2 regions of the Streptomyces sp. NPDC041784 genome follow, and region 2 is predicted to be linked to the other one. Evidence: riboswitches for the same ligand, from Rfam matches in the RefSeq annotation. Region 2 holds a riboswitch; the other holds the start of a gene.
What was found. Region 2 has a riboswitch for glycine ahead of gcvT (glycine cleavage system aminomethyltransferase GcvT). Riboswitches for the same ligand answer to the same signal wherever they lie in the genome.
Positions count from the first base shown of each region.

Region 1: linked by a shared signal. The riboswitch ahead of gcvP (aminomethyl-transferring glycine dehydrogenase) and the one ahead of gcvT (glycine cleavage system aminomethyltransferase GcvT) in region 2 are both predicted to bind glycine.

Region 1 covers NZ_JBVJAB010000068.1:42-13,815, forward strand. The annotation lists gene ACZ6D7_RS46955 (TOBE domain-containing protein) at 157-552, shown strand; gene ACZ6D7_RS46960 (TOBE domain-containing protein) at 678-1,100, shown strand; gene gcvP (aminomethyl-transferring glycine dehydrogenase) at 1,193-4,078, opposite strand; glycine riboswitch at 4,261-4,356, opposite strand; gene ACZ6D7_RS46970 (PRC-barrel domain-containing protein) at 4,470-4,841, shown strand; gene ACZ6D7_RS46975 (hypothetical protein) at 4,866-5,153, opposite strand; gene ACZ6D7_RS46980 (DNA polymerase IV) at 5,404-6,834, opposite strand; gene ACZ6D7_RS46985 (MerR family transcriptional regulator) at 6,903-7,547, opposite strand; gene ACZ6D7_RS46990 (bifunctional nuclease family protein) at 7,791-8,264, opposite strand; gene ftsR (transcriptional regulator FtsR) at 8,350-9,087, opposite strand; gene ACZ6D7_RS47000 (FHA domain-containing protein) at 9,130-10,014, opposite strand; gene ACZ6D7_RS47005 (DUF881 domain-containing protein) at 10,097-10,930, opposite strand; gene ACZ6D7_RS47010 (small basic family protein) at 10,936-11,268, opposite strand; gene ACZ6D7_RS47015 (DUF881 domain-containing protein) at 11,265-12,101, opposite strand; gene ACZ6D7_RS47020 (sugar phosphate nucleotidyltransferase) at 12,269-13,774, opposite strand, start outside.
Region 2 covers NZ_JBVJAB010000035.1:24,889-41,985, reverse strand. The annotation lists gene ACZ6D7_RS40830 (ABC transporter permease) at 1-50, opposite strand, end outside; gene ACZ6D7_RS40825 (enhanced serine sensitivity protein SseB C-terminal domain-containing protein) at 406-1,206, opposite strand; gene ACZ6D7_RS40820 (enhanced serine sensitivity protein SseB) at 1,348-2,136, opposite strand; gene ACZ6D7_RS40815 (AAA family ATPase) at 2,275-2,961, opposite strand; glycine riboswitch at 3,134-3,235, shown strand; glycine riboswitch at 3,236-3,358, shown strand; gene gcvT (glycine cleavage system aminomethyltransferase GcvT) at 3,396-4,517, shown strand; gene gcvH (glycine cleavage system protein GcvH) at 4,627-5,004, shown strand; gene glyA (serine hydroxymethyltransferase) at 5,019-6,299, shown strand; gene ACZ6D7_RS40795 (L-serine ammonia-lyase) at 6,399-7,766, shown strand; gene ACZ6D7_RS40790 (SDR family oxidoreductase) at 7,788-8,558, opposite strand; gene ACZ6D7_RS40785 (EF-hand domain-containing protein) at 8,644-8,856, opposite strand; gene ACZ6D7_RS40780 (helix-turn-helix domain-containing protein) at 8,915-9,829, opposite strand; gene ACZ6D7_RS40775 (GNAT family N-acetyltransferase) at 9,888-10,532, shown strand; gene ACZ6D7_RS40770 (YncE family protein) at 10,529-11,749, opposite strand; gene ACZ6D7_RS40765 (polysaccharide deacetylase family protein) at 11,749-12,543, opposite strand; gene ACZ6D7_RS40760 (ATP-binding protein) at 12,690-13,193, opposite strand; gene ACZ6D7_RS40755 (enoyl-CoA hydratase/isomerase family protein) at 13,482-14,249, opposite strand; gene ACZ6D7_RS40750 (L,D-transpeptidase) at 14,330-15,577, opposite strand; gene ACZ6D7_RS40745 (L,D-transpeptidase) at 15,745-16,986, opposite strand.

The DNA of each region.
Region 1 (13,774 bases), on a different contig from region 2:
CGAGGTCCTGCGCGAGGCCGAACCCGACCGCAACCGCAGACCCCGCGTCCACACGGGCTGAGGATGCGCCGGTCCCCTCCCGATCGGCCGTCTTCGCCCCCCAACGGATCAACCCCGCGTCCGTCACCCCCCGCCCCCGGCCCTATCGTGACCGGCATGCAGTCCTACACAATCGGCCAGGCGGCACGGCTGCTCGGCGTGAGTCCCGACACCGCGCGCCGCTGGGCCGACGCCGGCCGGGTGGCGACCCACCGCGACGAATCCGGCCGGCGTCTCATCGACGGCAGGGACCTCGCCGCGTTCTCGGTCGAACTCGCCAGGTCGGACAGCACGGACGAGGACCCTTCGTACACCTCGGTCCGCAACGCGTTCCCCGGCATCGTCACCGCGATCAAGCTCGGCGACGTCGCCGCCCAGGTCGAGATCCAGGCCGGCCCGCACCGCTTGGTCTCCCTGCTGACCAGGGAGGCCGTCGAGGAGCTGGGCCTGGAGGTCGGCATGGAGGCCACCGCCCGCGTGAAGTCTACGAACGTGCACATCGACCGCGTCTGAACGCCCCCGGAGAGCCCCACGGCACCAGCGGACCACAGCCCAACGGCCCCACAGCCCCACGGCCTGCGCGACGCAAACCAGCACATACCGGGCATATACCCTCGGCGGTCCTACGGTTGATGCCCATGACCACCCTGAGCATCCGCAACCAGCTCCCCGGCACCGTCACCACCGTCACCCCCGGCGAGGTGATGGCCACCGTGGGGATCCGTCTCGCCGGCGGTCAGCCCCTGACCGCAGCCATCACCCTGGAGGCCGTGACCGACCTCGGCCTCGCCCCGGGCTCCGCCGTCCGGGCCCTGGTGAAATCGACCGAGGTCGCCCTCGCCACCGGCCCGGTCGAGAGCCTGTCGATCCGCAACCGGATCCCCGGCACGGTCACCGACATCGCCACCGGCGGCGCGATGGCCTCGGTCAAGGTGTCCGTCGACGGCGGCTCACTGACCGCCGTCATCACCCGGGAAGCCGTGGACGACCTGGCCCTCACGACCGGCTCCCGCGCCATCGCCCTGATCAAGTCGACCGAGGTGTCCCTGGCCACGGCGTAACGCCGAGGGCCCCTGGCACGAAACGCCGAGGGACCCAGCAGAAAGCCCCGAGGGCTCCCGCCCGCACCGGACGGGAGCCCTCGGTCACCGACTCAGTCCTCGTACGCGTCCAGCGGCGGGCACGAGCAGACCAGGTTCCGGTCACCGAACGCCTGGTCGATACGGCGCACCGGCGGCCAGTACTTGTCGGCGGCGGACACCCCGGCCGGGAACACGGCCTCCTCACGCGTGTAGGCGTGCGCCCACTCCCCGCCGAGCGCGGCCGCGGTGTGCGGGGCGTTGTGCAGCGGGTTGTCCTCGGCCGGCCACTCGCCCGACCCGACCTTCTCGATCTCCGCGCGAATGGCGATCATCGCCTCGCAGAAACGGTCCAGCTCGCCGAGGTCCTCCGACTCGGTCGGCTCGATCATCAGCGTGCCGGCCACCGGGAAGGACATGGTCGGCGCGTGGAACCCGTAGTCGATGAGCCGCTTGGCCACGTCGTCGACGCTCACCCCGGTCGCCTTGGTCAGCGGCCGCAGGTCGATGATGCACTCGTGCGCGACGAGCCCGCCCGGGCCGTTGTAGAGCACCGGGTAGTGCGGTTCGAGCCGCTTGGCGATGTAGTTGGCGCTGAGCACCGCCACCTGCGTGGCCCGCTTCAGCCCCTCCCCGCCCATCAGCCGCACATACGCCCACGAGATCGGCAGAATCCCCGCGGACCCCCAGGGCGCGGCCGAGATCGGCCCCACACCCGTCTCCGGCCCGGCCGCGGGCTGCATCGGGTGGTTCGGCAGATACGGCGCCAGGTGCGAGCGCACGGCCACCGGCCCGACGCCCGGACCGCCACCGCCGTGCGGGATGCAGAACGTCTTGTGCAGGTTCAGGTGGGAGACGTCACCGCCGAAGTGCCCCGGCTTGGCGAGCCCGACGAGCGCGTTGAGGTTGGCGCCATCGACGTACACCTGCCCACCCGCGTCGTGCACCTGCGCGCAGATGTCGGCGACGTGCTCCTCGAACACACCGTGCGTCGACGGGTACGTGATCATCAGCACCGCCAGCTCGTCCCGGTGCTGCTCGATCTTCGCCCGCAGGTCCTCGACGTCGATCTCGCCGTCCTCGGCGGTCTTCACGACGACGACCTTCATCCCGGCCATCACGGCGCTCGCGGCGTTGGTCCCGTGCGCGGAGGACGGGATCAGGCACACCGTCCGCTGCTCGTCCCCGTTGGCCCGGTGGTACCCGCGGACGGCCAGCAGCCCGGCCAGCTCGCCCTGCGACCCGGCGTTCGGCTGGAGCGACACCTTGTCGTACCCGGTGACCTCGGCGAGCCGCTCCTCCAGCTCCCGGATGAGCGTGAGGTAGCCCTCGGCCTGCTCGGCCGGCGCGAAGGGGTGCAACTGCCCGAACTCCGGCCAGGTGACCGGCTCCATCTCCGTCGTCGCGTTGAGCTTCATGGTGCAGGAGCCCAGCGGGATCATGCCCCGGTCGAGCGCGTAGTCCCGGTCGGCGAGCCGGCGCAGATAGCGCAGCATCGCCGTCTCGGAGCGGTGCTGGTGGAAGACCGGGTGGGTCAGGATCTCGTCGGAGCGCAGCAGCCCGGCGGGCAGCGTCTCCCCGGTGACCGCGTCGAGCGCCTCGATGTCACCCTCAACCCCGAAGGCCGCCCAGACGCCGGCCACCTGCGCCCGCGCGGTCGTCTCGTCACAGGCGATCGACACCGTGTCGGCGTCGACGAGGTGCAGGTTCACCCCGTTGTCCTGCGCCGTGGCCACGACCTCGGCGGCCTTCCCCGGCACCCGGACGGTCAGCGTGTCGAAGTACGCCTGGTGCACGACCTCCACCCCGCCGGCCGTCAGCCCGGCGGCCAGGATCGAGGCGTACCGGTGCGCCCGCCACGCGATCGACCTGAGCCCCTCGGGGCCGTGGTACACGGCGTACATGCCCGCCATCACGGCGAGCAGCACCTGCGCCGTGCAGATGTTGCTGGTCGCCTTCTCCCTGCGGATGTGCTGCTCTCGCGTCTGCAGCGCGAGCCGGTACGCCCGGTTCCCGTCGGCGTCCACGGACACGCCCACGAGCCGCCCGGGCAGGCTGCGCGCGAACTTCTCGTGCACGGCCATGTAGCCGGCGTGCGGCCCGCCGAAGCCCATCGGCACGCCGAACCGCTGCGTCGTCCCGATCGCGATGTCCGCCCCCAGCTCACCCGGGGACGTCAGCAGCGTCAGCGCGAGCAGATCGGCGGCGACCGTCACCAGCGCCCCCAGCTCGTGCGCCTGGTCGATGACCGCCTTGATGTCGCGTACGACGCCGGAGGCGCCCGGGTACTGGATCAGCACCCCGTTGATCTCACGCCCCGCGATGTCGGCCGGAATCCCGTCGGAGAGGTCGGCGACCACGACCTCCACCCCGGTCGGCTCGGCCCGGGTCTCGATCACGGCGATGGTCTGCGGCAGCACGTCCGCGTCGATGAGGAAGAGACCCTTCTTGTTCTTCCCCATCCGTCGGGACAGTGCCATCGCCTCGGCGGCGGCCGTGCCCTCGTCCAGCAGCGAGGCGCCGGAGGTGGGCAGCCCCGTGAGGTCGGCGACCATGGTCTGGAAGTTCAGCAGCGCTTCCAGCCGGCCCTGCGAGATCTCCGGCTGGTACGGGGTGTAGGCCGTGTACCAGGCCGGGTTCTCCATCACGTTCCGCAGGATCACCGGGGGCGTGAAGGTGCCGTAGTACCCGAGCCCGATCATGGAGTCGAGCACCTGGTTGCGGTCGGCCAGCGACCGCAGCTCGGCCAGCACCTCGGCCTCGGTGCGCGCGCCCGGCAGGTCCAGCGCATCGGCGTTCTTGATCACATCGGGGACCGCGGCGGCGGTCAGCTCGTCGAGCGAGCCGTACCCGACGTGCGCGAGCATCTTGGCCCGCGCTTCCTGGTCGGGCCCGATGTGGCGCTGTTCGAAGGGGATTCCCCGCTCGAGCTCGGAGAGCGGAATGCGGTAGGCGGTCATTGCGGAGGCCTCCTGGTCTGACACGACCTTCGAGGGGCACCACGGCGCGGGTACCCGGACGGCCTCCCCCTCTGTCATCTCAACCTGAGAGCTTCACCGGCCGCCCGCAAGGGGCAGCCGGCTTTCACCGTCGGTGAGAGCGGAGGCCGTCGACAGACACCCGCTCTGCTTTCCAGAGTGACCTCGTCCGTGCGGTACGTGGGCCTGAGAGATTCCGGGGAGGATTTGCTCCTTCGGCGCCTCCGGTGATGTCCGGAGGACTCTCCCGCACGGGGTCAGCAGCCGTTGCCAGACTACCAGCGAGGTCAACGCCACCTCCTTCGAGTGGCCGCGCGCCCCAATGTGCTCTTTTGTAGTGCTTACGGATGAGTTGCGACCAAGTGGAGGGCCCGTGCAGACCGACATCGATCCGCGCAACCTGATCGGCCGCAAGGCGTTCGACCGCAACGGCACCAAGATCGGCACCGTCGACGAGGTCTACCTCGACGACGCGACCGGCGTGCCCGAGTGGGCGGCCATACGCACCGGCCTGTTCTCCCGGGACGCCTTCGTCCCCCTGGAGCCCAGTGAGCTGATCGAGGGCACCCTCCACATCCCCTTCGACCGGGCCCTGATCAAGGACGCCCCCGACTTCGGCGTGGGCCGGCACCTCTCCCCCGACCAGGAACTCCAGCTCTACCACCACTACGGTCTCGACGTGGCCGCCCCTCCCCCACTCCCGGACCACCACTTCGGCCGCCTGGCCGGCACGGACGACAACTGAGACACAGGCGACCCGTGAGCCCCCTCAGGCGCACTCCCGTATCAGCGCGGCAAGCAACCCGGCCGGGTCGTACAGCGGGCGGGCGCCGCCGGTGACGACTTCGCGCGTGCCCGCGTCGACCGGGTCGGTGCGCGCCCAGTCCGTCGAGGTGACGCCCAGCTCGACCTCCAGGCCGGTGGCCGTGGCATGCCGCCACTCGGTGACGGGCCCCCACGCCTGAACCCGGATCACCTCCCCCAGACCCAGCTCACCCAGCCACGCACCGCCCTCCCCGTACCCGGACAGGTCCGTCGTCAGCGCGACGAGATCCACATCGGAGTCCGGACCCGCCGTCCCCCGCGCACAGGAACCGACCAGCAGCCGACGACATCACTCCGGTTCGCCGCCCAGCGGGTGACCCGATCGGCCACCCGGCGCATCTCGGCCTCCCGCTCCGAGGACAACCCGGCGGCGGGGTTCACGGACCGATCCCCCTGAAGTTCCATCCCGCTCTCCTCCAGCACGGCAACTCCCCGTCACTCCACAGCATCCGGTCTTCACTCTGCGTAACGGACCGCTCCCGTCAGGAGTTCCCAGCCGCCGCACCCGGATTTCCGGCCTCCGAGTCCCCCGCCGCGATCCCGACCGGCCCGCCGTCCTCCCCGGGTCTTCGCCGCACCAGCGGCAGCGGGTCCGCCGGCTCCAGATCCGGGTCGTCGACCCGGAACGTCCGCACCCGCCCCGGCTCCGAGTCCGGCGTCTCGAACCGCACCGTGACCCGGCCCAGCCCACTTCCCTGCACCCACCCGGGCCCGAACTCGGCATGCCGCACATCGTGCCCCGGACGCCACCGGTGCTCGGCCGGCACGACCTCCTCCGCGACCGGCTCGTCGGGAAGCTCCTCCTCGGCCGCCGCCCCCCGCTCCTCGGCCGCCCGCCCCTCGGCCGCCTGCGCGAACAGGTCCTCCTGGGTAAAGTCCGCCAGACCGCTGACCCCCACGCCCAGCAGCCGCACCCCGCCCGTCGTGTCCACGGAGTCCAGCAGCCTGGCCGCCGCCTCCCGCACCACCGCCGGATCGTCCGTCGGCCCGCGCAGGGTCTCGGACCGGGTGAGCGTGGAGAAGTCGTACCGCCGCACCTTCAGCACAATGGTCCGCCCCGACAGACCGGCCCCCCGCAGCCTGCGCACACACCGCTCCGCCAGCCGCTGCACCTCCAGCTCCACCCGCACCCGATCGTGGATGTCCACGTCGTACGTGTCCTCGACCGACACCGACTTGGCCTCCCGCTCGGCCACCACCGGCCGGTCGTCACGCGCCAGCGCCATGGCGTACAGCCCGTGCCCGTGCGCCTTCCCCACCAGCCGCACCAGCTCGTCCTCACCGGCCTCCGCGAGTTCGTCGACCGTGGTGATCCCTGCCCGCCTCAGATGGTCGCCGGTGGCCGGCCCCACTCCCGGCAGGGTGCGCACCGACATGGGCCCGAGGAGCGCCCGCTCGGTCCCCGGTTCGATGAGCACCAGGCCGTCGGGCTTGGCCTGCTCGGAGGCGATCTTCGCGAGCATCTTCGAGGCCGCGAGCCCCACCGACCCGGTGAGCCCCGTGACGTCCCGGATGTCCGTACGCAGCCGGACGCCGGCCAGCCGCGCCGACTCGCTGTCCCAGGCCGTCTCCCCGGCCTCCAGGTCGACGAACGCCTCGTCGAGGCTCAGCGGCTCCACCAGCGGCGACAGAGCCCGCAGCAGCGCCATCACCTGGTCGCTGATCGACCGGTAGAACGAGAAGCGGGGCACGAGGTAGGCGGCGTTCGGGGCCAGCCGCCGCGCCTGGCCCATGGGCATCGCCGAGTGCACCCCGAAGACCCGCGCCTCGTAGGAGGCCGTGGCGACCACCCCGCGCGGCCCGAGACCGCCCACGATCACGGCTTTCCCGCGCAGACTCGGCTTGGACACCTGCTCCGCCTGGGCGTAGAAGGCATCCATGTCGAGATGCAGGATCGTGGGCGCGTTTCTCACATGTCCGATGCTGCACCACGCCACTGACAATGACGCCGCTCAGCGGCGCCCACCGCCTCCGGAGCGGTTCAGACCGCCCGGTTGCGCCTGCGCGCCAGCTCGTCCGCCGGGTTGTGCCCGACGAGCGTCTCGCCGGTGTCGATCCGCTCTCCGTGCAGTTGCGACAGCGCGCTCTCGACATCCCGCCAGACCACGCCCACGGCGATGCCGAAGATGCCCTGCCCGCCCTGGAGCAGCGCGTGCACCTCGTCCGGCGAGCTGCACTCGTAGACCGTGGCACCGTCGCTCATGAGCGTCATGCGCTCCAGGTCGCGGAAGCCGCGCTCCCGCAGGTGCTGCACGGCGGCGCGGATGTTCTGGAGCGACACCCCGGTGTCCAGGAACCGCTTGACGATCTTCAGGACGACGACGTCCCGGAAGCTGTACAGACGCTGCGTGCCGGACCCGTGAGCGGGCCGCACGCTCGGCTCGACCAGGCCGGTACGGGCCCAGTAGTCGAGTTGCCGGTAGGTGATGCCGGCGGCCGCACAGGCCGTCGGACCGCGGTAGCCGATCTGCTCGGACGCCATGGACGTCGCCCCTCCGCCGCTCGGCACGGCCGCCGGTCGCTGCGGAGCGTGATCGGCCGCGCTGCCGTAAAGCGGGTACGGACCGCTCCCCCCGACACCGAGTCCGGGGGCACCCCCAGCCGTACCGTCGCCGCTGCTTCTCACGCCGACCTCCGTCCTTGAACTGCCTTCTCGACGGTAGGCAGTCACCAGGGGTGCGTCAACGATCGCCACACTCGGCACGCCGAGTGATAATCACCCTAGGAGTGGTTTCCCGCACCCCACCGCGGGGAAAGGCTAGCCGAATGCGCTGAGCAGAAGCCGTAGGACGCTCTCACTCGCCGCTGGCAATTGCCGAGAACGGGGCGGCCCTGCGGTGCGGGCCACCCCGTTCCTCGTACGTCCTGGCTACTGGTTGCTGGTGCCGAAGTCCTCGGGCGAGATCTGGTCGAGGAACTCGCGGAACTTCTCCACCTCGTCCTCCTGCTCGTCCGGGATCGCGATGCCCGCGTCGTCCAGCACGGTGTCGCTGCCGTAGATCGGCGTTCCGGTCCGCAGTGCCAGCGCTATGGCGTCGGACGGGCGCGCGCTCACCTCGACCCCGCTGGCGAAGACCAGCTCCGCGTAGAAGACGCCCTCCCGCAGGTCCGTGATGCGCACCTCGGTGAGCTCCTGGCCGACGGCTTCCAGCACGTCCTTGAACAGGTCGTGGGTCAGCGGTCGCGCGGGAGCCATGCCCTGCTGGGCGAAGGCGATCGCCGTCGCCTCCCCCGGTCCGATCCAGATGGGGAGGTAGCGGTCTCCTCCCACTTCACGCAGAAGCACGATCGGTTGGTTGGAGGGCATTTCGACCCGGACACCTACGACATCGAGCTCGTTCACACAGCAACCCTAGGCCGTGCCCGGGACGTTTGGGTAGTCGGGCCGGGAACGGGTGACCGATCCGCCCAGGGCGAACCCCCCGGGGTCAGGGCAGCCGCACCCGCAGCGCGGTCTGCACGAGCGCCGCGTGCAACCGGACCGTGAGCCCCGCCAGCTCCTTCGTACGGGCCTCCGCATGGGCCCTGGTCTGCGGGTTGCGATGACGTCTGAGCGGGGCGACCACCTGGTCCACCAGCCCGGCCTCACGGTCCGCCGCAGCCTTCATCACCCGCAGATGCCGGGGCTCGATCCCGAACCGACCCAGTTCGGCGACCAGAGCCGCCACGGTGGCCGCCTCGGCGTCGTAGACCCCGTCCTCCAGCGGCACCAGCAGCCCGTACGACTCCCACTCCACCAGCTCGGGCTCGTCGATCCCGGCGGCCGCCAGCAGCTCGGACCGCCCGATCCGGGCCACGGTGGGCCCCTCGGGCACGTCCGGGACGGCCTCCCCGTCCCGCTGCCGGCCCACGGTGGGCAGCGGCGCGGCCTCACCGCGCTCCATGGCGTCCAGATGCTCCCGGATCACCTTGAGCGGCAGATAGTGGTCCCGCTGCATCCTCAGGACGTGACCGAGACGCTCGACGTCCCCCGCGCTGAACTTGCGATACCCCGAGGGGGTTCGCTGCGGCTCGACGAGTCCCTCCGACTCCAGGAAGCGGATCTTGGAGATGGTGACTTCCGGAAACTCGTCGCGCAGCGCGTTCAGCACGGTGCCGATGCTCATCAGCCCACCGTCCGCGGCGGCGGTGCCGTACCCGGCACCGCCCCTCGGTGTTTGAAGCATGGACCTTCCCTGGGTTCCCCCCGGATGGAATCCGGGGGAGGGTCAGTAACCCTGCTGGCTCGCGTAGAAGACCAGCCGGTACTTGCCGATCTGCACCTCGTCACCGTTCGACAGAGGGACCTCGTCGATCCGCTCCCGGTTGACGTACGTGCCGTTCAGACTGCCGACGTCCGCCACCTTGAACGTGCCGTCCGGGTTGCGCCGGAACTCCACGTGGCGACGCGAGACCGTCACGTCGTCCAGGAAGATGTCGCTCTGCGGGTGACGCCCGGCCGTGGTCAGGTCGCCGTCCAGCAGGAAGCGACTGCCCGAGTTCGGACCCCGGCGCACGACCAGCAGCGCGGAGCCCAGCGGCAGCGCGTCGACCGCGGCCTGCGCCTCCGGGGAGAGCGCCGGCAGCTGGGTCTGGCCGGTGACCTCGGAGTCGTAGGCCTCGAGACCGGAGATCGAGATGGTCGAGGTCGTCTCCGACGCCCGCTCGGGCGTCAGACCGGGGCGCAGCGGCGCACCGCAGTTGGAGCAGAAGCGGCTGTTCTCCGGGTTGCGGTTACCGCACCTCGTACACACCAGGGCCGACATAGGAGAAAACCCTCCACCCGTACTTGAGGTTGACGGTTGGCCGAAACCTATGCCGCCGGACTGGGCAGGGTCAACAGACGCCGCGCCCTGACCTCCGGAAATATCGCCGCCCGGACCACCCACCTGGTCCCGGAACAGCGGCCGCTGGCCTTCCGCATCAGGCTGTGCGCGATGGCGAGCGGTCGCGTTGTCGCTGCCCTCTCGCGCGCTCTTGCCGAACAACTTCGCAAACAACTTCACGGGCGATTCCCCTTGACCGAAACAGACCCGCCCGTGGGGCAGGACGAACCCTGACTGATTACACCGGCCGACCCGGACATCTTCACAACGTCCGTATCCACCAGACAGTTTCCACCACGCACCACCCGATCGGTGCGCCGACCCCCCGCAACCTCATGCCCCTGCCGGACGGCCCCCATGCACCCCCGGTTCACTGTGAGGACGACCGAGCGTAGTCAGGCTGCTTCGCTGCCCGCAAGGCGTCCACGACGATCTTGGTCGATCGCTCGACGGTCACGGTGGCCTGCTCCTTCTCCAGGGTCTGCACCACGCCTCCAGGGATGTTCAGCGCCGGCTCGAGGTCCTGCGGGTTGCCGATGACCTTGAAACGAAACGGCGCGTTGATCTTGTTCCCGTCGACTCTCACGCTGTTGTCGGAATCCGTGAGGTACGTTCCGGCGACGACGCGCACGCCGTTCACCTGGATCGCCTCCGCGCCGGCCGCGCGCAGCTCCTGGATCGCGTCGAGCAGCATGTCCGCCTCGACCGTCCCCTTCGTGTCCTCGATGGTCATGGTGATACCGGGCCCCTCAGCGGCCACCGTGCCCGCCAGAACGCCGAGTTGTCTCTCCTTCTCGACCGTCTGCCTGCGGGCCTCCTCGGCCTGGTCGGAGCTGTTCTCCAGTTCCTCCCGCTGCTTCTCGAGCCCTTCCTTCTCGTCCTCAAGACGCTGACTACGGTCGTCGAGTTCATCGAGGATGCGCACGAGATCTTCCTGACGCGCACCGCGCAGGGCGTTTCCGCTGTCGCTGTTGGAGGCGACCTGGACGGCCAGACCGAAGCCGAGGCCGAACAGCAGCAGCGCCACGATGAGTTGCGCCCGCGTGACCCGCGGCGGCCACAGCCCCTTCGCCAGCCGCTGCCGGCCGGTCAGCACGGGCTCGGTCACCTCCTCGGACGCCCCCTGCGGCGACGGAATCGTCGGCACCTCGTCGGGGAGCTCCTTGCGCAGTCTGTTCTCGGGGGTCGCGTCCTGGTTGCTCATCGGCCTCACGCCCGGAACACGTGCCGGCGAATCGCCGCGGCATTGGAGAAGATCCGGATGCCGAGCACGACGACGACACCCGTGGACAGCTGCGACCCCACACCCAACTCGTCGCCGAGGAACACGATCAGCGCGGCCACGACCACGTTGGACAGGAACGACACCACGAAGACCTTGTCGTCGAAGATCCCGTCGAGCATGGCCCGCAACCCGCCGAACACGGCGTCCAGAGCCGCCACCACGGCGATCGGCAGATACGGCACTACGGCCGCCGGAATCTCGGGCTGGACCAACAGGCCCGCCACGACTCCCACGACGAGGCCCAATACGGCGATCACGATGCGTCCTTCTCAGTTCTCGGCTGTGCTGTACGTACGATCACACTCGGTGCGGCCGGCAACCGGACGTCCTCCCGCACGGAGATCGCGGTCCGGATGTCGTAGTTGTCCTGCAGGACGCTCAGATACACCCCGTCGGCGCTGTTCTGGAACCGGGTGCTGAGGTTTTTCCCGTCCCCCACCGCGAGCACCGTGTACGGCGGCACCAACGGCTTGTTGTCGACCAGTATCGCGTCGCCCGCGGCCCGGATCGCCGAGAGCGCCGTCAATCGCTGCCCGTTGATGGAGATCGCCTCGGCACCGGACTCCCACAGCCCGTTGACCACACGCTGCATGTCACGGTCCCGGACCCGCCCGGTGTCGGAGAACCCGGACGTCTCACGCGGGTTGCCGTCGCCGCCCGTGGTGGCTTCCTCGGCGTCGTCCACGACCAGCTTCACGCCGGGACCGTGCACCGCGACAGCACCCGACAGAATGCCCACCAGGTCCGTCCGCCCGCTGCCGCCGCTCTGCTCGAGCGCCTCCCGCTGCCGCGCGCTCACGTCGTCACGCAGCTCGTCGACGGTCCTCTCCAGCTCGTCGGCCGCCGCGGTCTCACGGTCGATGCGGTCGATCAGTTCCTCGCGCTCCTTGGCCACGACCGGAGCCGCGACCCGCGCCTGCGCCGCGCCCACGGTGACGACCAGGGCCGCGAGCACCAGCCCGGCCGCCAGGCCGAGCTTCGCCCGCGCCGTCTTCGGCAGGCCACCGGTGCCGTCCGCCCGCTTCCGGGCTGCGGCCTCGGCGTACCCCTCGTCGAGGCTGTGGTCCATGACGTTGGTGAGCAGCGACATGGACGCGTCCGGACGCGGCACGCGCGCGGGTGTGCTCCGAACGGGGGGCTGCTGCGGCATGCCGCACATCGTCGCACGTCGCGACCAGTACCTCCGAATGGCCCCACCGGCGTGCCGGACAGGCCCCCTTGGGGACGCTTGTCCGGCACGCGCGCGTGCGGCGTGAATCAGCGTCCGGCGCTGTCCACGACCGACGACCACTCGTCGAGCAGGGCCTGTGCGGAGGCGTCGTCGGGCCCCTCCGCCCACAGATGAGTGACGGCCTCGGCCGGATCGGGCAGCACCATCACCCAGCGTCCGTCCGTCTCCACCACGCGCACACCGTCCGTGGTGTCCACGAAGCGATCTCCGGCCGCCTCGACGACCCGCCGCATCACCAGGCCCTTGACGGCCCACGGGGTCGCCAGATCCCGCTTCAGGACGTGCGCCCGCGGGATCCGCGCGTCGATCTGGCTGAGCGTGAGCTGCGTCCGGGCCACGAGCCCGATGAGCCGTACGAACGCCGCCGTACCGTCGAAGACGCTGCTGAACTCCGGGACGATGAACCCGCCCTTGCCGTCCCCGCCGAAGATCGTCGACTCGTCCCGCCCGACCCGGGTCAGGTCGTCCGGCGAGGTCGTCGTCCACTCGACCTGCGTCCCGTGGTACGCCGCCACCTGCTCGGCGATCCGCGTCGTCGTCACCGGGAGCGCCACCCGCCCGCTGCGCCGCTCGGCGGCCACCAGGTCGAGCAGCACCAGCAGCGCCCGGTCGTCCTCGATGATCCGGCCCTTCTCGTCCACCAGCGAGAGCCGCTCACCCACGGGGTCGAACCGCACCCCGAACGCGGCCCGGGACGACGCCACGATCTCCCCGAGCCGCACCAGCCCGGAGCGCCGCTGGTCGCTCGTCTCCGTGGGCCTCGACTCGTTCAGACCGGGATTGATCGTCAGCGAGTCCACCCCGAGCTTCCCGAGCAGACTCGGCAGCACCAGCCCCGCACTGCCGTTCGAAGCATCCACCACGACCTTCATCCCGGACTCGGCGATCCCGGTCGTGTCGACATTCCGCAGCAGCGACCCCGTGTACGAGTCGAACACACTGGCGGGAAAATGCAGGTCCCCGATCTCTCCCGGGAACGCCCGCCGGTACTCTTGCCGCGCGAACACCCGGTCCAGCTTCCGCTGACTGCCCTGCGACAGATCGGCACCCTGCCCGTCGAAGAACATGATGTCCACGGAATCCGGCACCCCGGGCGACGTCCGGATCATGATCCCGCCGGCACTCCCCCGCGCGGTCTGCTGCCGCGCCACGGGCAGCGGCACGTTCTCCAGATCCCGAACGTCGATGGCGCTGGCCTGCAACGCGGAGATGACCGCCCGCTTCAGCGCCCGGGCGCCACGGGAGTGGTCGCGGGCCGTGGTGACCGTGGACCCCTTCTTGAGCGTCGTCGCGTAGGCGCCGGCGAGCCGCACGGCCAGCTCCGGCGTGATCTCGACGTTCAGGATGCCGGACACCCCACGGGCACCGAAGAGATGCGCCTGCCCCCGGGACTCCCAGATCACCGAGGTGTTGACGAACGCGCCGGCCTCGATCGTCTTGAACGGATAGACCCGCACATTGCCCTGCACGATCGATTCTTCGCCGATCAGGCACTCGTCACCGATGACGGCGCCGTCCTCGATCCGGGCCGC
Region 2 (17,097 bases):
GCCGCGCTCGGGGCCGCTTCCGCGGTCGGCTCGTGCAATGGTGCCGTCATCTGGCAGGGACCCCTCTCAACCGGCGGTAGCCGGCCCGCACTTGCCGCTGTAGCGGCTGATCCGTCCGTCGTACACAGGGACGAAGTCCCCTGGAGCGGGAGTCTTCAACGCTTTGGCGATCTGTAGCCAGACTTGGCAGTGAATGGATGCGTAAACGTGATCCGGGTAGGTGGGTTCCGTTATCCGGACGGCGGGTAACGTCCGTCGGACGCCCACCAATTGGGGACAGATCATACGAGAATCGGACTAATGGGTCTCATCTACGCGCGCAGACCCCATGAGGAGCCTGTGCGCGGGTGGCATGAAGCGAAAAAACCGGGCCGGCCGCCCAAGGGCGCGCCGGGGTCCGGGAGGTCAGTAACGGCCGGTGGGCGGGTAGCCGTAGCCGCCCGCCGCGGGGGCCTGGGCCGGGGCGGCGGGGGCGTGCGCCTCACGGTCGTAGAACGGCCGGGCGCCGGCCCGCATCCACATCACCACGGGGTCGTACTCGTCGGTCATGGCGACCGTCGACACCGGCAGTCCGTCCGGCACCGCACCGATGGACTGCTGCATCATCGCCCGTACGGCGTCCACGGCCGGCGGCGAGGAGTCGTACACGTCGAGGCCGATGGCCAGGTAGGGCGCGCCCAGGGCCGGCTGCACCCAGGCGCGGCGCAGGGCGCGGACGGCCGGGGTACGGTGGGCGTTCTGCGCGAGCAGGGCGTAGAACTGCGGGATCTCGATGCCGGGTTCGGAGAGTCTCAGCGGTCCGGCGGGCTGGCGGTCCAGGCCGGTCGCGATACGGCGCAGATCCAGCCAGGGAATGCCGACGCCGCCGCCGGGAGCGTGCGGGTTGAGCCAGAGGCCGTAGTGGTCGGGGTAGAGCGTGCGGGCCACGTCGATTCCGTCGACCACCTCGTACGAGCGGTTCCAGCCGCTCGCCGAGAGCTCCTGGGCGGAGGTGACGCAGGGGGCGTAGCCGTGGCCGTCCACCTCCATGTTCCCGTACTGGGCGTCCGGGGAGCCCGACTGACCGTGCCACAGGAGCATCCAGACCTGGCCGGAGGCGGGGGTGGCGAGGGCGCGCAGGAGCGCCTCGTAGGCGTCGTAGCGCCCGGGCGTGACCTGGCGCAGCATGTGCTCGACCTGTCCGGCCGCGATGCCGCTGGCGCTCACCTGTACCGCCCCTTCTTTTTTGAGTTGCCCCGCGTATGAGAACAGCTTAAGCGCCCAGGAGCCCGGCACCTGTTGTGCGTGCGCGGGTGCCGGTGCGTCGTGGCTCGTCGGGCGGCCGCCCGCGCGCCTCGGGTGGTGCCCCTAGCGCTGGTAGAAGGGGCGGACCTGCTCCTTCATCCACTCCCCCACCGGGTCCTGCGCCACGTCCAGGAGGATCAGGTTGACGGGCCACCGGACCGGGGTGCGGCCCATGGCGCGCCCGAGGGCGTCCAGGGGGAGTTCGCGGACGTCGGCGTCCAGGTGGGAGAGCTCGACGCCGACGAACATCACCGGGTCGGCGGTCTCGATCGCGGCCAGGCAGCGGCGGGCCGTGCGGACCACGCCCGTGGCGTCGAACTCGGCCGAGGCCGCGGCGAGGAAGTCCACCGGGTCGTCCTGCCAGTCGGGCTCGAAGAGGCGGACGCGGCCGCCGCTCGCGGGGCCGTCCAGCGGGGTGCGGCCGGCCCGGCACAGCTCGGCGACGGCGGGCGGCGGCAGCGGGACGCCGACCACGCCCTCCGGGTTCACGAACATGCCGACCTGCGGGGGCAGCCCGCGCGCGAACTCCACGGCCGGGGCGATCGTGTACGACATGTGCGCGCCCGCGACCTGACGGAGCTGCTCCTCGGAGCTGAACACGGGCACGTAGGCCTGGCCCTCCAGCTCGATGGCGGGCAGGTCGAGCGGGACGCTGTCGGGCCCGCCGCCGGCGGGCAGCGGGACCCAGACGAAGCTGCGGCCGAGCACCTCCACGATGCGCCCGCCGGCACCGGGGACGCCGAGGGAGGCGGAGAGCACCTCCTCCAGTTCGTTGCCGGGCCATCCGCCGTGCGGGTGGGGGTGTGCCTGTGCCGGGAATGCCGTCGGGAAGTCCGCCGGTGGGAAGTCCATCTACCTACCGCCTGCTGGGAACCACTGGTCTGGCTGAAAGGCTAACGGGTACAAGGGGCACTTTCCCCGGCCCGACGAAAGCGGAGGGGAAGCCTCGGAGGCCCGCCGACGCCCCCGGGAGCCGCCCGGCCCCTCGGCTCAGCCGGTGAAGCCGATCCGGCGCAGGGTGTTCGCCGCGTCGCGGTCGAGGAGGATCGCCGCGCCGACGCCGGCGGGCAGCCGGCCGCGCTCCACCGAGCGCAGCAGCCGGGCGGCCGCCGTGCGGTGGCGCAGGAACGCGTACCGCGAGACACCGCGGCCGCGCTCGCGCTGGCCCTCCAGCGCCGCGCCCGGGGTGACGTCGAGGAGGAGCAGGTGCAGGGTGCCGCCGCGGCGGCGGGCCTCGCGGGCCAGCCAGTCGCGCACCCAGGCCTGCGTACCGCAGTCGTGGACGACGACGCCCTCGCCGGTGCGCAGGGCGCGGCGCAGTCCGGCGTAGTGGGCGAGACGGACCAGGGGGCGGTAGAGGGCGTAGGGCAGGAAGCGGGGCGCGCGGGCGTCCCAGCGGTCGCGGGTGTCCTGGGAGTCGATGCGCAGGCCGGTGACCGCGCGCTTCATGAGCGTGGACTTGCCACTGCCGGGCAGGCCGGTGACCACCACCAGGTCGTGGGGGCCGAACAGCAGGCCGTGCGGGCTGCGGCCGGAGCGGTCGCGCAGATCGCGGACGACGGGGGCGGGCCGCGCCCGGGACGCCACCCTGGCCGGGGCCGCCGGCTGCGCGGGCAGCGCGAGCGCCGAGGTGGTCGCGAATGCCCTGGTCCTCGCCGAGGTCCTGTTCACCGTGATCGTCCTTCCCCTGGGGTCAGGTAAGTCTTCTCCCCATCGAACGTAAAGAGAAGGTAATCCGTGATGTCTCGCGTTTTCGTGCGCGTACCGCCACAAGCCGGTTACAGATGCGGCCTGCCGCGACCGGGGGGTGCCGTGCAATGATGTCCGCGCCAACTGCATACCGGCCGTTTGAATCCGCGCGGGAGAGTTCCCAGCAGCAGCCTTTCGCTGGGGCGCCGAAGGAGCAAGTCCCTCCCTTGAATCTCTCAGGCACCGTTACCGCGCGGGCGAGGCACATCTGAAAAGCGGGCCACCGTCGCCGGTGGTCCCACCCAAGGTGCAAACCATGACCCGTTTCCGCGCGCAGCGGGCGGTCATGGCGAACCTCTCAGGTTCCGATGACAGATGGGGAGGAACGACCTCGCCTGTCATGCCTTGGGAGACGACCGACCGTGAGCAGTACGCAAGAACTCCGTCACACCGCGCTCGATGCCCTGCATCGCTCGCTCGGCGCGACGATGACCGACTTCGCCGGCTGGGACATGCCCCTGCGCTACGGCTCCGAACGCGACGAGCACACCGCCGTGCGCACGCGGGCCGGGCTCTTCGACCTGTCGCACATGGGCGAGATCACCGTCACCGGCCCGCAGGCCGCGGCCCTGCTCGACCACGCCCTGGTGGGCAACATCGGGGGCGTGCGGCCCGGCCGGGCCCGCTACACCATGATCTGCCGGGCCGACGGCGGCATCCTCGACGACCTGATCGTCTACCGGCTCGCCGAGACCGAGTACATGGTGGTCGCCAACGCCTCCAACGCCCAGACCGTGCTGGACGCGCTGGTGGAGCGGGCGGCCGGCTTCGACGCCGAGGTGCGCGACGACCGCGACGCGTACGCCCTGATCGCCGTCCAGGGGCCCGAGTCCCCGGGGATCGTCAAGGCCCTCACCGACGCCGATCTCGACGGTCTGAAGTACTACGCGGGCCTGCCGGGCACGGTCGCCGGCGTCCCCGCGCTGATCGCGCGCACCGGCTACACCGGCGAGGACGGCTTCGAGCTGTTCGTGAAGCCGGAGCACGCCGTGCGGCTGTGGGAGGCGCTGACCGAGGCCGGCGCGGGCGTCGGGCTGGTCCCGTGCGGTCTGTCCTGCCGGGACACCCTGCGCCTGGAGGCGGGCATGCCGCTGTACGGGCATGAGCTGTCGACCGCGCTGACCCCCTTCGACGCGGGCCTCGGGCGCGTGGTGAAGTTCGAGAAGGAGGGCGACTTCGTCGGCCGCGAGGCCCTCCTGGAGGCCGCCGAGCGGGCCGCCGCGAAGCCGCCGCGTGTCCTGGTCGGCCTGGTCGCCGAGGGCCGCCGGGTCCCGCGGGCCGGGTTCGCGGTCGTCGCGGGCGGCGAGGTGATCGGCGAGGTCACCTCCGGCGCGCCCTCCCCGACGCTGGGCAAGCCGATCGCCATGGCCTACGTCGACGCCGCGCACGCCGCGCCGGGCACCCCGGGCGTCGGCGTGGACATCCGGGGCAGCCACGAGCCGTACGAGGTCGTGGCGCTGCCCTTCTACCAGCGCCAGAAGTAGCCACCGCGCGCCGCGCGCAGGTGACACTGCGCACATTTACGCTGCTCACGCACGTTTCCAGCAGTCCCCCATTCACCAGCACTCCCCCGCGTACAGGAGAATTCAGGCCATGAGCAACCCCCAGCAGCTGCGCTACAGCAAGGAGCACGAGTGGCTGTCGGTCGCCGAGGACGGCGTCTCGACGGTCGGCATCACGGAACACGCGGCCAACGCGCTCGGCGACGTGGTCTTCGTCCAGCTCCCGGAGGTCGGTGCCTCGGTGACCGCGGGCGAGTCCTGCGGTGAGCTGGAGTCGACCAAGTCGGTCAGCGAGCTGTACTCGCCGGTCGACGGCGAGATCGTCGAGGTCAACCAGGACGTCGCCGACGACCCGTCGCTGGTGAACTCCGCCCCCTTCGAGGGCGGGTGGCTGTTCAAGGTACGCGCGACGGGCGAGCAGGAGGAACTGCTGTCCGCCGACGAGTACACCGCCTACACCGCCGGCTGAGGAGTCGTAGACGCATGTCCGTCCTGAACACGCCCCTGCACGAGCTCGACCCGGAGATCGCCGCCGCGGTCGACGCCGAGCTGAACCGCCAGCAGTCCACGCTCGAGATGATCGCGTCGGAGAACTTCGCTCCGCTCGCGGTCATGGAGGCGCAGGGCTCGGTCCTGACCAACAAGTACGCCGAGGGCTACCCGGGCCGCCGCTACTACGGCGGCTGCGAGCACGTCGACGTGGCCGAGCAGATCGCGATCGACCGGATCAAGGAGCTGTTCGGCGCCGAGTACGCCAACGTCCAGCCGCACTCGGGCGCCTCCGCCAACCAGGCCGCCCTGTTCGCGCTGGCCCAGCCCGGGGACACCATCCTGGGCCTGGACCTGGCGCACGGCGGCCACCTGACCCACGGGATGCGGCTGAACTTCTCTGGCAAGCAGTTCGACGTGGTGGCCTACCACGTGGACGCCGAGACCGGTCTGGTCGACATGGCCGAGCTGGAGCGGCTCGCCAAGGAGCACCGCCCGAAGGTGATCATCGCGGGCTGGTCGGCGTACCCGCGCGAGCTGGACTTCGCGGAGTTCCGCCGGATCGCCGACGAGGTCGAGGCGTACCTGTGGGTCGACATGGCGCACTTCGCGGGCCTGGTCGCGGCCGGTCTGCACGCCAACCCGGTGCCGTACGCGGACGTGGTCACCTCGACCACCCACAAGACGCTGGGCGGCCCGCGCGGCGGCATCATCCTGGCGAAGAAGGAGTTCGCGAAGAAGCTGAACTCCTCCGTCTTCCCGGGCTTCCAGGGCGGTCCGCTGGAGCACGTGATCGCGGCGAAGGCGGTCTCCTTCAAGGTCGCGGCCTCGGAGGACTTCAAGGAGCGCCAGCGCCGTACGGTCGACGGCGCGCGGATCCTCGCCGAGCGGCTGACGGCGGCGGACGCCCGTGAGGCCGGGATCAACGTCCTGTCCGGCGGCACGGACGTGCACCTGATCCTGGTCGACCTGCGCGACTCCGAGCTGGACGGCCAGCAGGCCGAGGACCGTCTCCACGAGGTCGGCATCACGGTCAACCGCAACGCGGTCCCGAACGACCCGCGCCCCCCGATGGTCACCTCGGGTCTGCGGATCGGCACGCCCGCCCTGGCCACCCGCGGCTTCACGGCCGAGGACTTCGCCGAGGTCGCGGACGTGATCGCCGAGGCGCTCAAGGCGCCCTCCCCCTTCACGGGGGCGGACGCGCAGGCCCTGAAGGCCCGGGTCGAGGCCCTGGCCGGCAAGCACCCGCTGTACCCCGGTCTGAACAAGTAGTTCCTTTTCGCCGGACGCCCCGCACACTCGGTAGAGGTACGGGTGGGCGGGGCACCCGGCGAGAACCCTTCTGCACCACCCCTGCCCTGAGGAGTACCCGTGGCCATCTCGGTCTTCGACCTGTTCTCGATCGGCATCGGCCCGTCCAGCTCCCACACGGTCGGCCCGATGCGCGCGGCGCGCCTGTTCGCCCTGCGGCTGCGCAACGAGGACCTGCTGCCCGCCGTCGCCTCGGTCCGCTCCGAGCTGTACGGCTCCCTGGGCGCCACCGGCCACGGCCACGGCACGCCGAAGGCGGTCCTGCTCGGTCTGGAGGGAGCCTCGCCGCGCACGGTGGACGTGGAGACCGCGGACGAGCGGGTGGAGCGGATCAAGGAGTCGGGCCGGCTGAACCTGCTCGGCGAGCGGGAGATCCCGTTCTCCTTCGACGACGACCTGGTCCTGCACCGCCGCAAGGCGCTCCCGTACCACGCGAACGGCATGACGCTGTGGGCGTACGACGCCTCCGGCGCGGAGCTGCTGTCGAAGACGTACTACTCGGTCGGCGGCGGATTCGTGGTCGACGAGGACGCCGTGGGCGCGGACCGCATCAAGCTCGACGACACGGTCCTGAAGTACCCCTTCCGCACGGGCGACGAGCTGCTGCGCCTGACGAAGGAGACGGGCCTGTCGATCTCCTCGCTCATGCTGGAGAACGAGCGCGCCTGGCGCACGGAGGAGGAGATCCGCGAGGGTCTGCTCGACATCTGGGGGGTGATGCGGGCCTGTGTCTCCCGGGGCATGTCCCGCGAGGGCATCCTGCCGGGCGGCCTGCGCGTGCGCCGCCGCGCGGCGATGACGGCCCGTCAGCTCCGCGCCGAGGGCGACCCGCTGGCGCACGCCATGGAGTGGATCACCCTCTACGCGATGGCGGTGAACGAGGAGAACGCGGCGGGCGGCCGGGTCGTCACCGCCCCCACGAACGGCGCGGCCGGCATCATCCCCGCCGTCCTCCACTACTACGTCAACTTCGTCCCCGGCGCGGACGAGGACGGCGTCGTCCGCTTCCTGCTCGCCGCCGGCGCGATCGGCATGCTCTTCAAGGAGAACGCCTCCATCTCCGGCGCCGAGGTCGGCTGTCAGGGCGAGGTCGGCTCCGCCTGCTCGATGGCGGCGGGAGCGCTGGCCGAGGTCCTGGGCGGCAGCCCGGAGCAGGTCGAGAACGCCGCCGAGATCGGCATGGAACACAACCTCGGCCTCACCTGCGACCCCGTCGGCGGCCTCGTCCAGATCCCCTGCATCGAACGCAACGGCATGGCCGCGGTCAAGGCCGTCACCGCCGCCCGCATGGCCATGCGCGGCGACGGCTCCCACAAGGTGTCCCTCGACAAGGTCATCAAGACCATGAAGGACACCGGCGCGGACATGAGCGTCAAGTACAAGGAGACGGCGCGGGGCGGGCTTGCGGTGAACATCATCGAGTGCTGAGGGAGTCCGCACACTCCTTGCTCAGGCGGGCTGTTCGAAGTGGATGGCGCGGATGAAGCAGTCCCGTGGCTGGGACACGGCGAACAGCACACAGTCGACGAGGGAGTGCGCGGTCAGCGGGTCGCCCGTCTCGCGCGGGGTGTTCTCCCAGTCGGGGGAGAGCGGGTCGGGGTTCTCGAAGTCCGGCGGGTACAGGGAGATGACCCGCACCCCTTCGGGGCGCAGCCGCTTGGAGAGGATGTCCGCGAATCCGGCCTGGGCGCTCTTGGCGGCGTAGAAGGCCGAGTGGGCGTCGGACCGATGGTGGCCCGGGACGCCGGCGGTGGAGATCATGTTGACCACGTCCGGCTGTCGCGAGGCACGCAGCAGCGGAAGGAAGTTCTTCACCATCAGGACCGTCCCGGCGGCGCCCGAGGCCAGGGTGTCCACCACCTCGTCGTCGGTGGCCGACAGCAGATCGGTGCCGGCCAGCCAGCGGGCTCCGTTGTTGACCAGGATGTCGACATGGCCGGTCACGGCCGCGACGTCCTTGGCGAAGGCCTGTACGGAAGCGGGGTCGGACAGGTCACAGGCGAACGTGCGCACCTGGTCGTGGCCCAGGGCACGGATCTCGTCGGCCACCTGCCGGGCGGCGTCCACCGACCGCGCGGAGAGGAAGACCTCGGCTCCGCACTGCGCGAAGCGGATGGCGAGGGTTCGCCCGAAGTCCCTGGACGCTCCGGTGATGAGTACTTTTCGGCCGTCGAGGCGGGGAAGGGGCCGGGGTGCGGGGCTGCTCTCTGCCTTGCTCATGGGTCGGGGCGCCTATCGGGTCGAAGGGGTCCAGAGAGAGGGGGCGCCCGGCGGAAGACCCGTCGGACGCCCCCTCCTCCTCGCACTACTTGTTCAGGTAGCCCCAGAACTCCTCGAACGAGAGGACCTTGTCCCCGTTCAGGTCGCGGGACTTGATGAGGGCCTCGGCGACCGACTCGGTCACGTTCCAGTCGCCCTCCTGCGCCAGGGCGGTCTTGAACTCGGCGGCGGTGATGAAGCCGTCCCCGTCCGTGTCGATGCGCTGGAACTGCTTGCGTGCTTCTTCGATGTCGGCCACCGATCCGCCCCTTTTTTCGTTGCTAGCCATGCTTGCCGTCGTACTGACGCAGGTCAGATTAACCGCCCGCGCGAGTCTCCAGCGCGGCGACCACCCAGGCGAACTCCTCCCGGTGGGCCGCCGCGGGCCCATGGCCGTTCACGATCACCAGCAACTCCCGGTAGCGGGCGACCTGGTTGTTCGTGTGGGAGGTGAGACGTTCGAGGACCGCGGCCGGATCGGCGTCCCCGAGCAGCTCCCGCAGCACCTCCCCCGCCTCCGGGGAGTCGGGGGCGATCCCCCGCTCGCGCGCCTGCGCCGCCAGCTGCACCATCCGCCGGGCGAACCACATCGACGCCCCGGCCGGCACGTCCGGCCCCCGGTCCGCCGCGTTGAACTCGGCCGCCTTGCGCATCTGCGCCCGGAACTCCGGGTCCTGGAGCAGCTCGGCCAGCTCCACCCAGGCGTCCACCTGCTCGGGCGTCGGATCGTCCGGCAGGTCCACGACGGTGGACCGCATCCGCTCCCGGATCACCGGGTCCGCCGTCTGAAGCCCGTGGAACATCTCGTCCACGAACTCCTCCAGGATCCGCCCCCGCTCGGCCGCCGACAGCCGGGCCAGCTTGTTCATCAAGGTCATCTCCTCCGCACTCGCACCGCGTCGCGCCACGGACGACAGCACCGCACGGGTCACCTTCAGCGACCGGATCTGCGCGTCCAGCGCGGACACGTGCGCCGCCGCGACCTCCGCCACCGACCGCTCCCCCGCCAGCACCCGGCGCACATCGGCCAGGCCGAGGCCCAGCTCGCGCAGGGTTCGGATCAGTTCCAGGCGGGCGGCCGATTCGGCGTCGTAGAGCCGGTAGCCCCCGGTGGAACGGGCCACCGGGGTCAGGACGCCCTCGTCGGACCAGTAGCGGATGGTGCGCACGGTCAGTCCGGTGGCGCGGGCCAGCTCGCCGATGGTGAGAAGTCCGGTGCCGTCGTCGATCATGTGTGTGAGTCTGGGCCTTCCAGTGGGTGGAGACTCAAGGGCGCGGAGGGGCTACGGGGTGGAGACCTTGCGGGACATTCTCGACGCGGCAGCAAGAGGTGTCCTCCCACCGGCGGACGGCCGGACGACGGTGGTGCCGCAGATGTCGCCCCGGGACGCCGGTGTCCTCGCCTTCACCGCACACTCGGTCGTCTTCACGGACGAGGATCCGGCGTGGGTGTACGAGGTGCTGGGCGGTGTCGACTGCGATCCGCTGTCCGCGACGATGAACCCGCGGTTCCTGGCCGAACTGCTGGAACGCACGGGGCGGACGGCCGAGACGATCGACGCGATGCTGGTGGCCGCCCCGCTGCCGGGCCGGCCGCCGGTGGCGCTGACGGAGATCGAGGACCACGGCCATCCCCGGATCCGCTACGCGCGCCGCCGACGCGACGACGTGCGGGCATGGTCGGCGGACGGCGGGGTGCTGGTGACGGGGCGCGGGATCGGCGGGCGGCTGGAGGTCTCGGTCGAGGTCGACGAGACGGTACGGCACCGGGGGCTCGGGCGGCTGCTGGTGGCCGCCGCGCGCCACCTCGCCACGGAGCCGGTATGGGCCCAGATCGCCCCGGGGAACGCCCGCAGCGTGCGGGCGTTCCAGGCGGCGGGGTACGTCCCCGTGGGGGCGGAGATCCTGCTGACGGCCGGCGCCGAACAGGTCTAGCGGAAGATGCCGGTGTGGCCGAGGGAGTAGCGGCCGGGCTGGGGGTAGACGGCGAGGCCGTGCGGGCCGCTGCCGACGGGGATGCGGGCGAGCTGCTGGCCGGTGCGGGTGTCGATGGCGTACACCTCGGCGTCGTAGCGCCCGGACAGCCACAGGACCTTGCCGTCCGCCGAGACGCCGCCCATGTCGGGGCTGCCGCCGTCGGGCAGGTGCCACTTCTTGGTGACCTTGTCCTCGGCGAAGTCGAAGATGGAGACGGAGCCCTCACCGCGGTTGGAGACGTACATCTCGCGGGAGTCGCGGCTGACGTACAGCCCGTGGCAGCCCTTGCCGGTGGGCAGCAGGGTCGGCTTGCCGAACGTGTCGCCGTCGATCACCCACATCCCGTCGGCCATCATGTCGGCGATGTAGAACCGCTTGCCGTCCGGCGAGACCTTCACGTCCTGCGGCATGGCACCCTCGAAGGGCAGTTTCTGCTGTCCGACGACCTTCATCCGCTCGGTGTCGACCTTCAGCAGCTCGCCGCTGAACTCGCAGGAGACGATGAAGTAGCGGCCGTCGCGGGAGAAGTCGGCGTGGTTGACCCCGTAGCAGGTGACGGGTTCGGTCTTGACGCGCTTCATGGTGTGCGGGTCGCGGAAGACGAGTTCGCGGTCCAGGGAGGCCATGACGATCGCGTACTTGCCGTTGGGCGTGAAGTAGAGGTTGTACGGGTCGTGCACCTCGACCTCCTTCCCCGCCCTGCCGGTCTTGGGGTCGACGGGGGTGAGGGTGTGCCCGCGGTTGTTGTTGACCCAGAGCGTCTTCAGGTCCCAGGAGGGCACGACGTGCTGCGGCTGGTGGCCCACGTGGAGCGTCTCGACGACCTTGTAGGTCTTCGGGTCGATGACGGAGACGGTGTCGGACTCGGTGTTGGGCACGTAGACCCGGGACGGGAAGTCCTTGACCACCGGGGAAAGCCGGTTCGGACGGTCGGCGGCGTAGACGTCCTTGGGGTCGAGGAGCGGCGGCATGCCGGGCAGCCCCTGGACGGCCGTCTTCTTCGGCTTGTGCGCCGGCGCGGGGGCGGCGGCCTTGGTGGGCTGGTGGGCGTCGTCGCCGGACTCGCTGCCGCAGGCGGCGAGGGCGGTGACGACGGTGAGGGCGGTCCCGGTGAGCAGGGCGCGCTCGAGGAGTGTGCGCTTGACGAGTGTGCGCTTCACGAGTGTGGGGTGCATCAGCTGAGCAGCTCCGTGGTGGTGACCGCGCGCAGTCCGCGGCGGTGCAGTTCGTCCAGGACGGCGGGGAGCGCGGCGACCGTGTCCGCGTACCCGAAGTGCAGGCTCACGACGGACCCCCCTCGGACCTCGCCGAGGACGGCGCGGGCGACGGCGGGCGCGCCGGGCGAGGTGAAGTCGAGGGAGTCGACGTCGTAGGAGAGGACGTGGGGATAGCCGGCCCGGCGAGCCAGGGTCTCGACGAGGGGGGAGGCGCGTGCGGCACGGGAGGGGCGGAACCAGGTGCCGACGGACCCGGTGAGCCGCTTCAGGCGGGCGGCGCACTCGTCGATCTCCCGGGCCGCCTCCGCCTCGGACATGGCGTTGATGTCGAGGTGGCGGTGGGTGTGGTTGCCGAGGTCGTGGCCGCCGTCGAGGATCCGACGGGCCATGTCCGGGTGTTCGTCGAGCCAGGTACCGACGGCGAGCACGGTGACCCGGGCCCCGTGCCGCTCGGCCTCGCCGAGCAGCGCGCGGGCGGTGGCCGGATCCCCGTGCCCGTGGAACGTGAGGGCGACCCGGGGGCGGGTGCGGGGGCCGTGGGTGAGCTGCACCGGCTGCCCGGGGAAGCGGCGGGGGGACGGGGCGGGACGGGGAGGTGGTGGTGAGGGCGGCGGGGTCGGGCGCGTGGCGTCGGGCGCGGGGTGTGCGACGGCGCCGGTGGTGGCGCACCCCGCGGCGAACGCGCCCGTGGCGGCGAGTCCGGCGGCCGTACGCAGGGCCGTCCGGCGGTCAGTCGTGGTCACCCGCACCATTTAAGGCGGGTTGTGGAGTAAATCGGGCGATTGGTCCGATCGGCGGCCGGTTGGCGTGCCCCGACGGACCGCAAACGGCGAACCGCGGACGGCGGACGGCGGACGGCAAGGCGAGCCCCGAACCTCGAACGGCGAACCCCGAACCGCTACCGGTCCGCCACCCGCATCTCGAACCACGTCGTCTTCCCGCGCGGCAGCAGGTCCACGCCCCAGCGGTCGGAGAGCTTGTCGACGAGGAAGAGGCCGCGGCCGCTGATGTCCATCTCCTGCACCGGCATCAGACAGGGCAGCCCGCGGGACGGATCGCGGACCTCGATGCGGATCCAGCCGCGCCTCCGGCGCATCCGGAGGCCGAACACCCGGGCCCCGGTGTGCCGTACGGCGTTGCCGACGAGTTCGGAGACGAGGAGCACCGCGTCCTCGGCCATCCGGGGGCTGAGGCCCCAGTGACGCAGGACGACGACCTGGGTGAGCCGGCGGGCCGTGGCGGCGGACTCGGGCCGGGACGGCAGCGGAACCTCGCCCTCCGTCGGATTGCCGAACAATTCCAGCGCCTTGAGTGCCCGTTCGTCCTCGACCGCAGGCGACCACCGCGCCGCGGCCACGCGCCCGTGCCCCCGCGGCTGTTCGACACCCTCCAGCCCCGCCATGCCCCCATCATGGCCGCCTGGCGCCTCCTCCGGGGCCGTTCCGGGGGAATACGCCCCCCGCACGCCCCCGTTCCACACGATCCGATCGGCATATGCCAGAGGCCGTTCGGAGCCGTACGGAACCCCACCGACCTGCGGTGAAGACTCGCCCGAGGACAGTCGACGGGATCCCTCGACAAGGCAGGCTTAAGGGCGCCTTAAGGTTCCCATAAACCGCCCCTTCGAGGGACCCGGATCAGACACCTTGTCAATTGCAAGTGATTCCGGCCGGATTCACAGAGACGTGCCTCACAGGAACTTGGCCTTGCCCGGGCCCTCCTCCACGAAGCTGCGCATGCCGATCTCCCGGTCGGCGGTCGCGAACAGACCCGCGAACCAGTTCCGTTCGACCGCGAGGCCGGTGTCGATGTCCGTCTCCAGACCCGTGTCGATCGACTCCTTCGCGGCCCGCAGCGCGAGCGCCGGGCCCTGGGCCAGCTTCGCGGCCCAGGCGTGCGCCTGCGTGTACACCTCGTCGGCGGGTACCACCCGGTCCACCAGGCCGAGGGTCAGCGCCTCGTCCGCCTTGACCATCCGGCCGGTGAAGATGAGGTCCTTCGCCTTGGAGGGGCCCACCAGCCGGGCCAGGCGCTGGGTGCCGCCCGCGCCGGGGATCAGGCCGAGCAGGATCTCCGGCTGGCCGAGCTTGGTGTTCTCGCCCGCGATCCGGAAGTCCGCGCACAGCGCCAGCTCGCAGCCGCCGCCCAGCGCGTACCCCGTCACGGCCGCGACGACCGGCTTGGGGATCCGGGCGACGGCCGTGAAGGCGTCCTGGAGGGCACGGGCGCGCAGGACCATCGCCGTGTGGTCCATGGCCTGCATCTCCTTGATGTCCGCGCCGGCCGCGAACACCTTCTCCCCGCCGTACACGACGACGGCCCGTACGTCGTCACGACGGGCCGCCTCCTCGGCCACTTCCTTCAGCCGGTCCTGGGTGGCGATGTCCAGGGCGTTCATCGGCGGGCGGTCGAGACGGATCGTGCCGACGCCCTCGGCGACTTCGAGATTCACGGTCATGGCAGCAGGTTAACCATGACTAACGACAACGGGCCCGGTGCCGTGGGTCACAGCACCGGGCCCGCCTCAGAGCGGCGGAACTACTTCGTCCACTCCGCCCACGACAGGTTCCAGCCGTTGAGGCCGTTGGCGGGGTCGACCACCGGGTCGGTGGAGTTCTTCACGACCACCACGTCACCGACCATCGACTGGTTGAAGAACCACGCGGCCGGCACGGAGCTGTCATAGCCGCCGCGCACGTCCCGCAGGCCGATGCAGCCGTGGCTGGCGTTGTAGTTGCCGAAGGCGCCGCCGCCCCAGTAGTTGCCGTGCACGAAGGTGCCGGAGTTGGTCAGGCGCATGGCGTGCGGGACGTCCTTGATGTCGTACTCGCCGTCGTAGCCGACGGTGTCGCCGTTCATCCGGGTCACCGTGAACTTCTCGCTGATGACCATCGCGCCGTTCCAGGTGGCGTAGCCGGGCTTGCCGGTGGTGACCGGGATGGTCTTGACGACCTTGCCCTCGCGCATGACCTTCATGGTTTGCTTCTTGGCGTCCACGACGGACACCTGGTCACGGCCGATGGTGAAGGAGACGGTCTTGGCCTGCTTGCCGTAGACGCCCTTGCGGCCCTCGACGCCGTCGAGGTTCAGCTTCACCGTGACCTTGGTACCGGCCTTCCAGTACTTCTCGGGCCGGAAGTCGAGGCGGTCGTTGCCGAACCAGTGACCCTGGACGTCGACGGCCGGCACGGTCGTGATCTTGATGGCCTTCTCGACGTCCTCCGGCTTGGTGATGCCGCGCGTGAAGCGGACCGAGAACGGCATGCCGACGCCGACGGTGGAGCCGTCCTCGGGCGTGAAGTTGCCGGTGAAGGTGTTCTGCGGGCTCAGGGTGGTGAAGGACGAGTCCTCGGCGGCCGTGCGGCCCTCGGAGTCCTTCGCCACCGCGTGCACCTGGTACTCGGTCGACGCGGCCAGGTGCGTGGCGGGCGTCCAGCCGCTGCCGTCGGCCGAGATCGTGCCGTCGATCTTCGTGCCGTCGTCGTCCTTGACGGTCACCTCGGTCAGCTTGCCCTTGTCGGCGCTGACCTTGAGGGTGCCGCTGGTGTTCACGTCCTTGGCGCCGGCCTTCGGCGCGATGGTCACGACCGCCACCGACTGCTTGCTCTCGGCAGCGGAGCTGCCCTTGCCGTCCTTGTCCTTCGCATCGGACCCGGAGTCCGAGCCCCCGCCTCCGCCGCAGGCCGTGACGGCCAGCAGCGCACCGCCGACGATCACCGCCCACCGCTTGTTGCGGCCGCGTGAGCGTCCACCCGCCGACGCCCCCGATATCGGTCGCACGTTCAAGTCCTTCTCCCCTCGCAAGGCCTGGTCAGGCCCCCACCCCAGCGCATCCCGCGCGATCACTGGCGCATATTAACCGCACGGTTTTGAGCTTCGTGTCAGGTCAATGTCACCGTTCCGTCGCAACTTGGACCATCGAGCGGTGGGATGGTTGCACCGGGGGGCGAAGGTCAGCCGATCGCGCTGCCCTCCGTCCACTCCTGCCAGCCCATGTTCCAGCCGCCGAGCCCGTTGTCGGGGGCGACTTCCTTGTCCTTGCTGCGGACGACCTCGATCACGTCCCCGACGAGCGAGCGGTCGAAGAACCAGCCCGCGGGCGTGTCCGAGCCGCCGCCCTTCACGTCCCTGAGCCCCACGCAGCCGTGACTGATGTTGACCCGCCCGAAGGCGCCGTCCGCCCAGTAGTTGCCGTGCAGGAAGGTGCCGGATTCGGTGAGCCGCATGGCGTGCGGCACGTCCGGGACGTCGTACTCGGCCTTGCCGTTCTTCTTCGTGAAGCCGACCGTGGCGCCGTTCATCCGGGTCAGCTCGAGCATCTCGGTGACAACCATCTTGCCGTTGTACGTCGTCGTCTTCGGGGCCCCGGCCGTGATGGGGACGGTGGCGATCAGCTCGCCGTCGCGCCGCACCTTCATCGTGTGCCGGGCCACGTCGACGACGGAGACCTGGCTGCGGCCGACGGTGAAGGTGAACGTCTTGTCCTGGAGGCCGTAGACGCCGGGCGCGGCCTCGACGTCGCGCAGCCGCAGCGCGACGGTGACCCGGGTGCCGGGCTTCCAGTAGCGCCGGGGGCGGAAGTCGAGACGGCCGGCGCCGAACCAGTGCGGCCGGACCTCGACGGCCGGGTCGGCGGTGACATGGATGGCGCGTTCCACGGCCGCCCGGTTCTCGATCTCCCGGTTGAACTCCAGGGAGACGATCATCCCGGTGCCGACGGTGGCGCGGTTCTCCGGGGCGACGTACCCGATGAAGCGCTCCTCGGGGACGTACGTGGTGAAGGTGGTGTGGCGGGCGGAGCGGTCTCCGTCGCCGTCGAGGGCCACGGCGTCGACGGTGTAGCGGGCGGCGAGGGCGAGCGTGTCGTCGTCGGGCCGCCAGGACAGTCCGTCGGCGGAGATCCGGCCGGGCACCCTCGTCTCCTGGGCGTCCTGGGAGCGGACGACCCGCACCGACTCCAGCCGCCCGTCCGGCACCCGGACCCGCAGCCCACTCCCCGGGCGGACGCCCTTCGCGCCGTCGTCCGGGGTGACCCGGATGACGTCCTCGGCGGCCGGAGCCTTGCCCAGCATCCGGTCGAGCCCGCCGCCGCCCTCCCCGGTGCAGCCGGACGCCCCGGCCAGCAGTCCTGCCCAAGTCACTACGGCGGCCACTGCGACCCTCGCGCGCCGTGCGCGCCCATGTACGTGCCTCACGGGGTGCCCAACGACCGGGCACGCTCCGGGGAAACGTGAGTGCGAGGCACGCTCTGGGCAGAACAGGGGGGAGGACGACGCGACGGGAGCAGTGGCCGGGACGCCGTATGC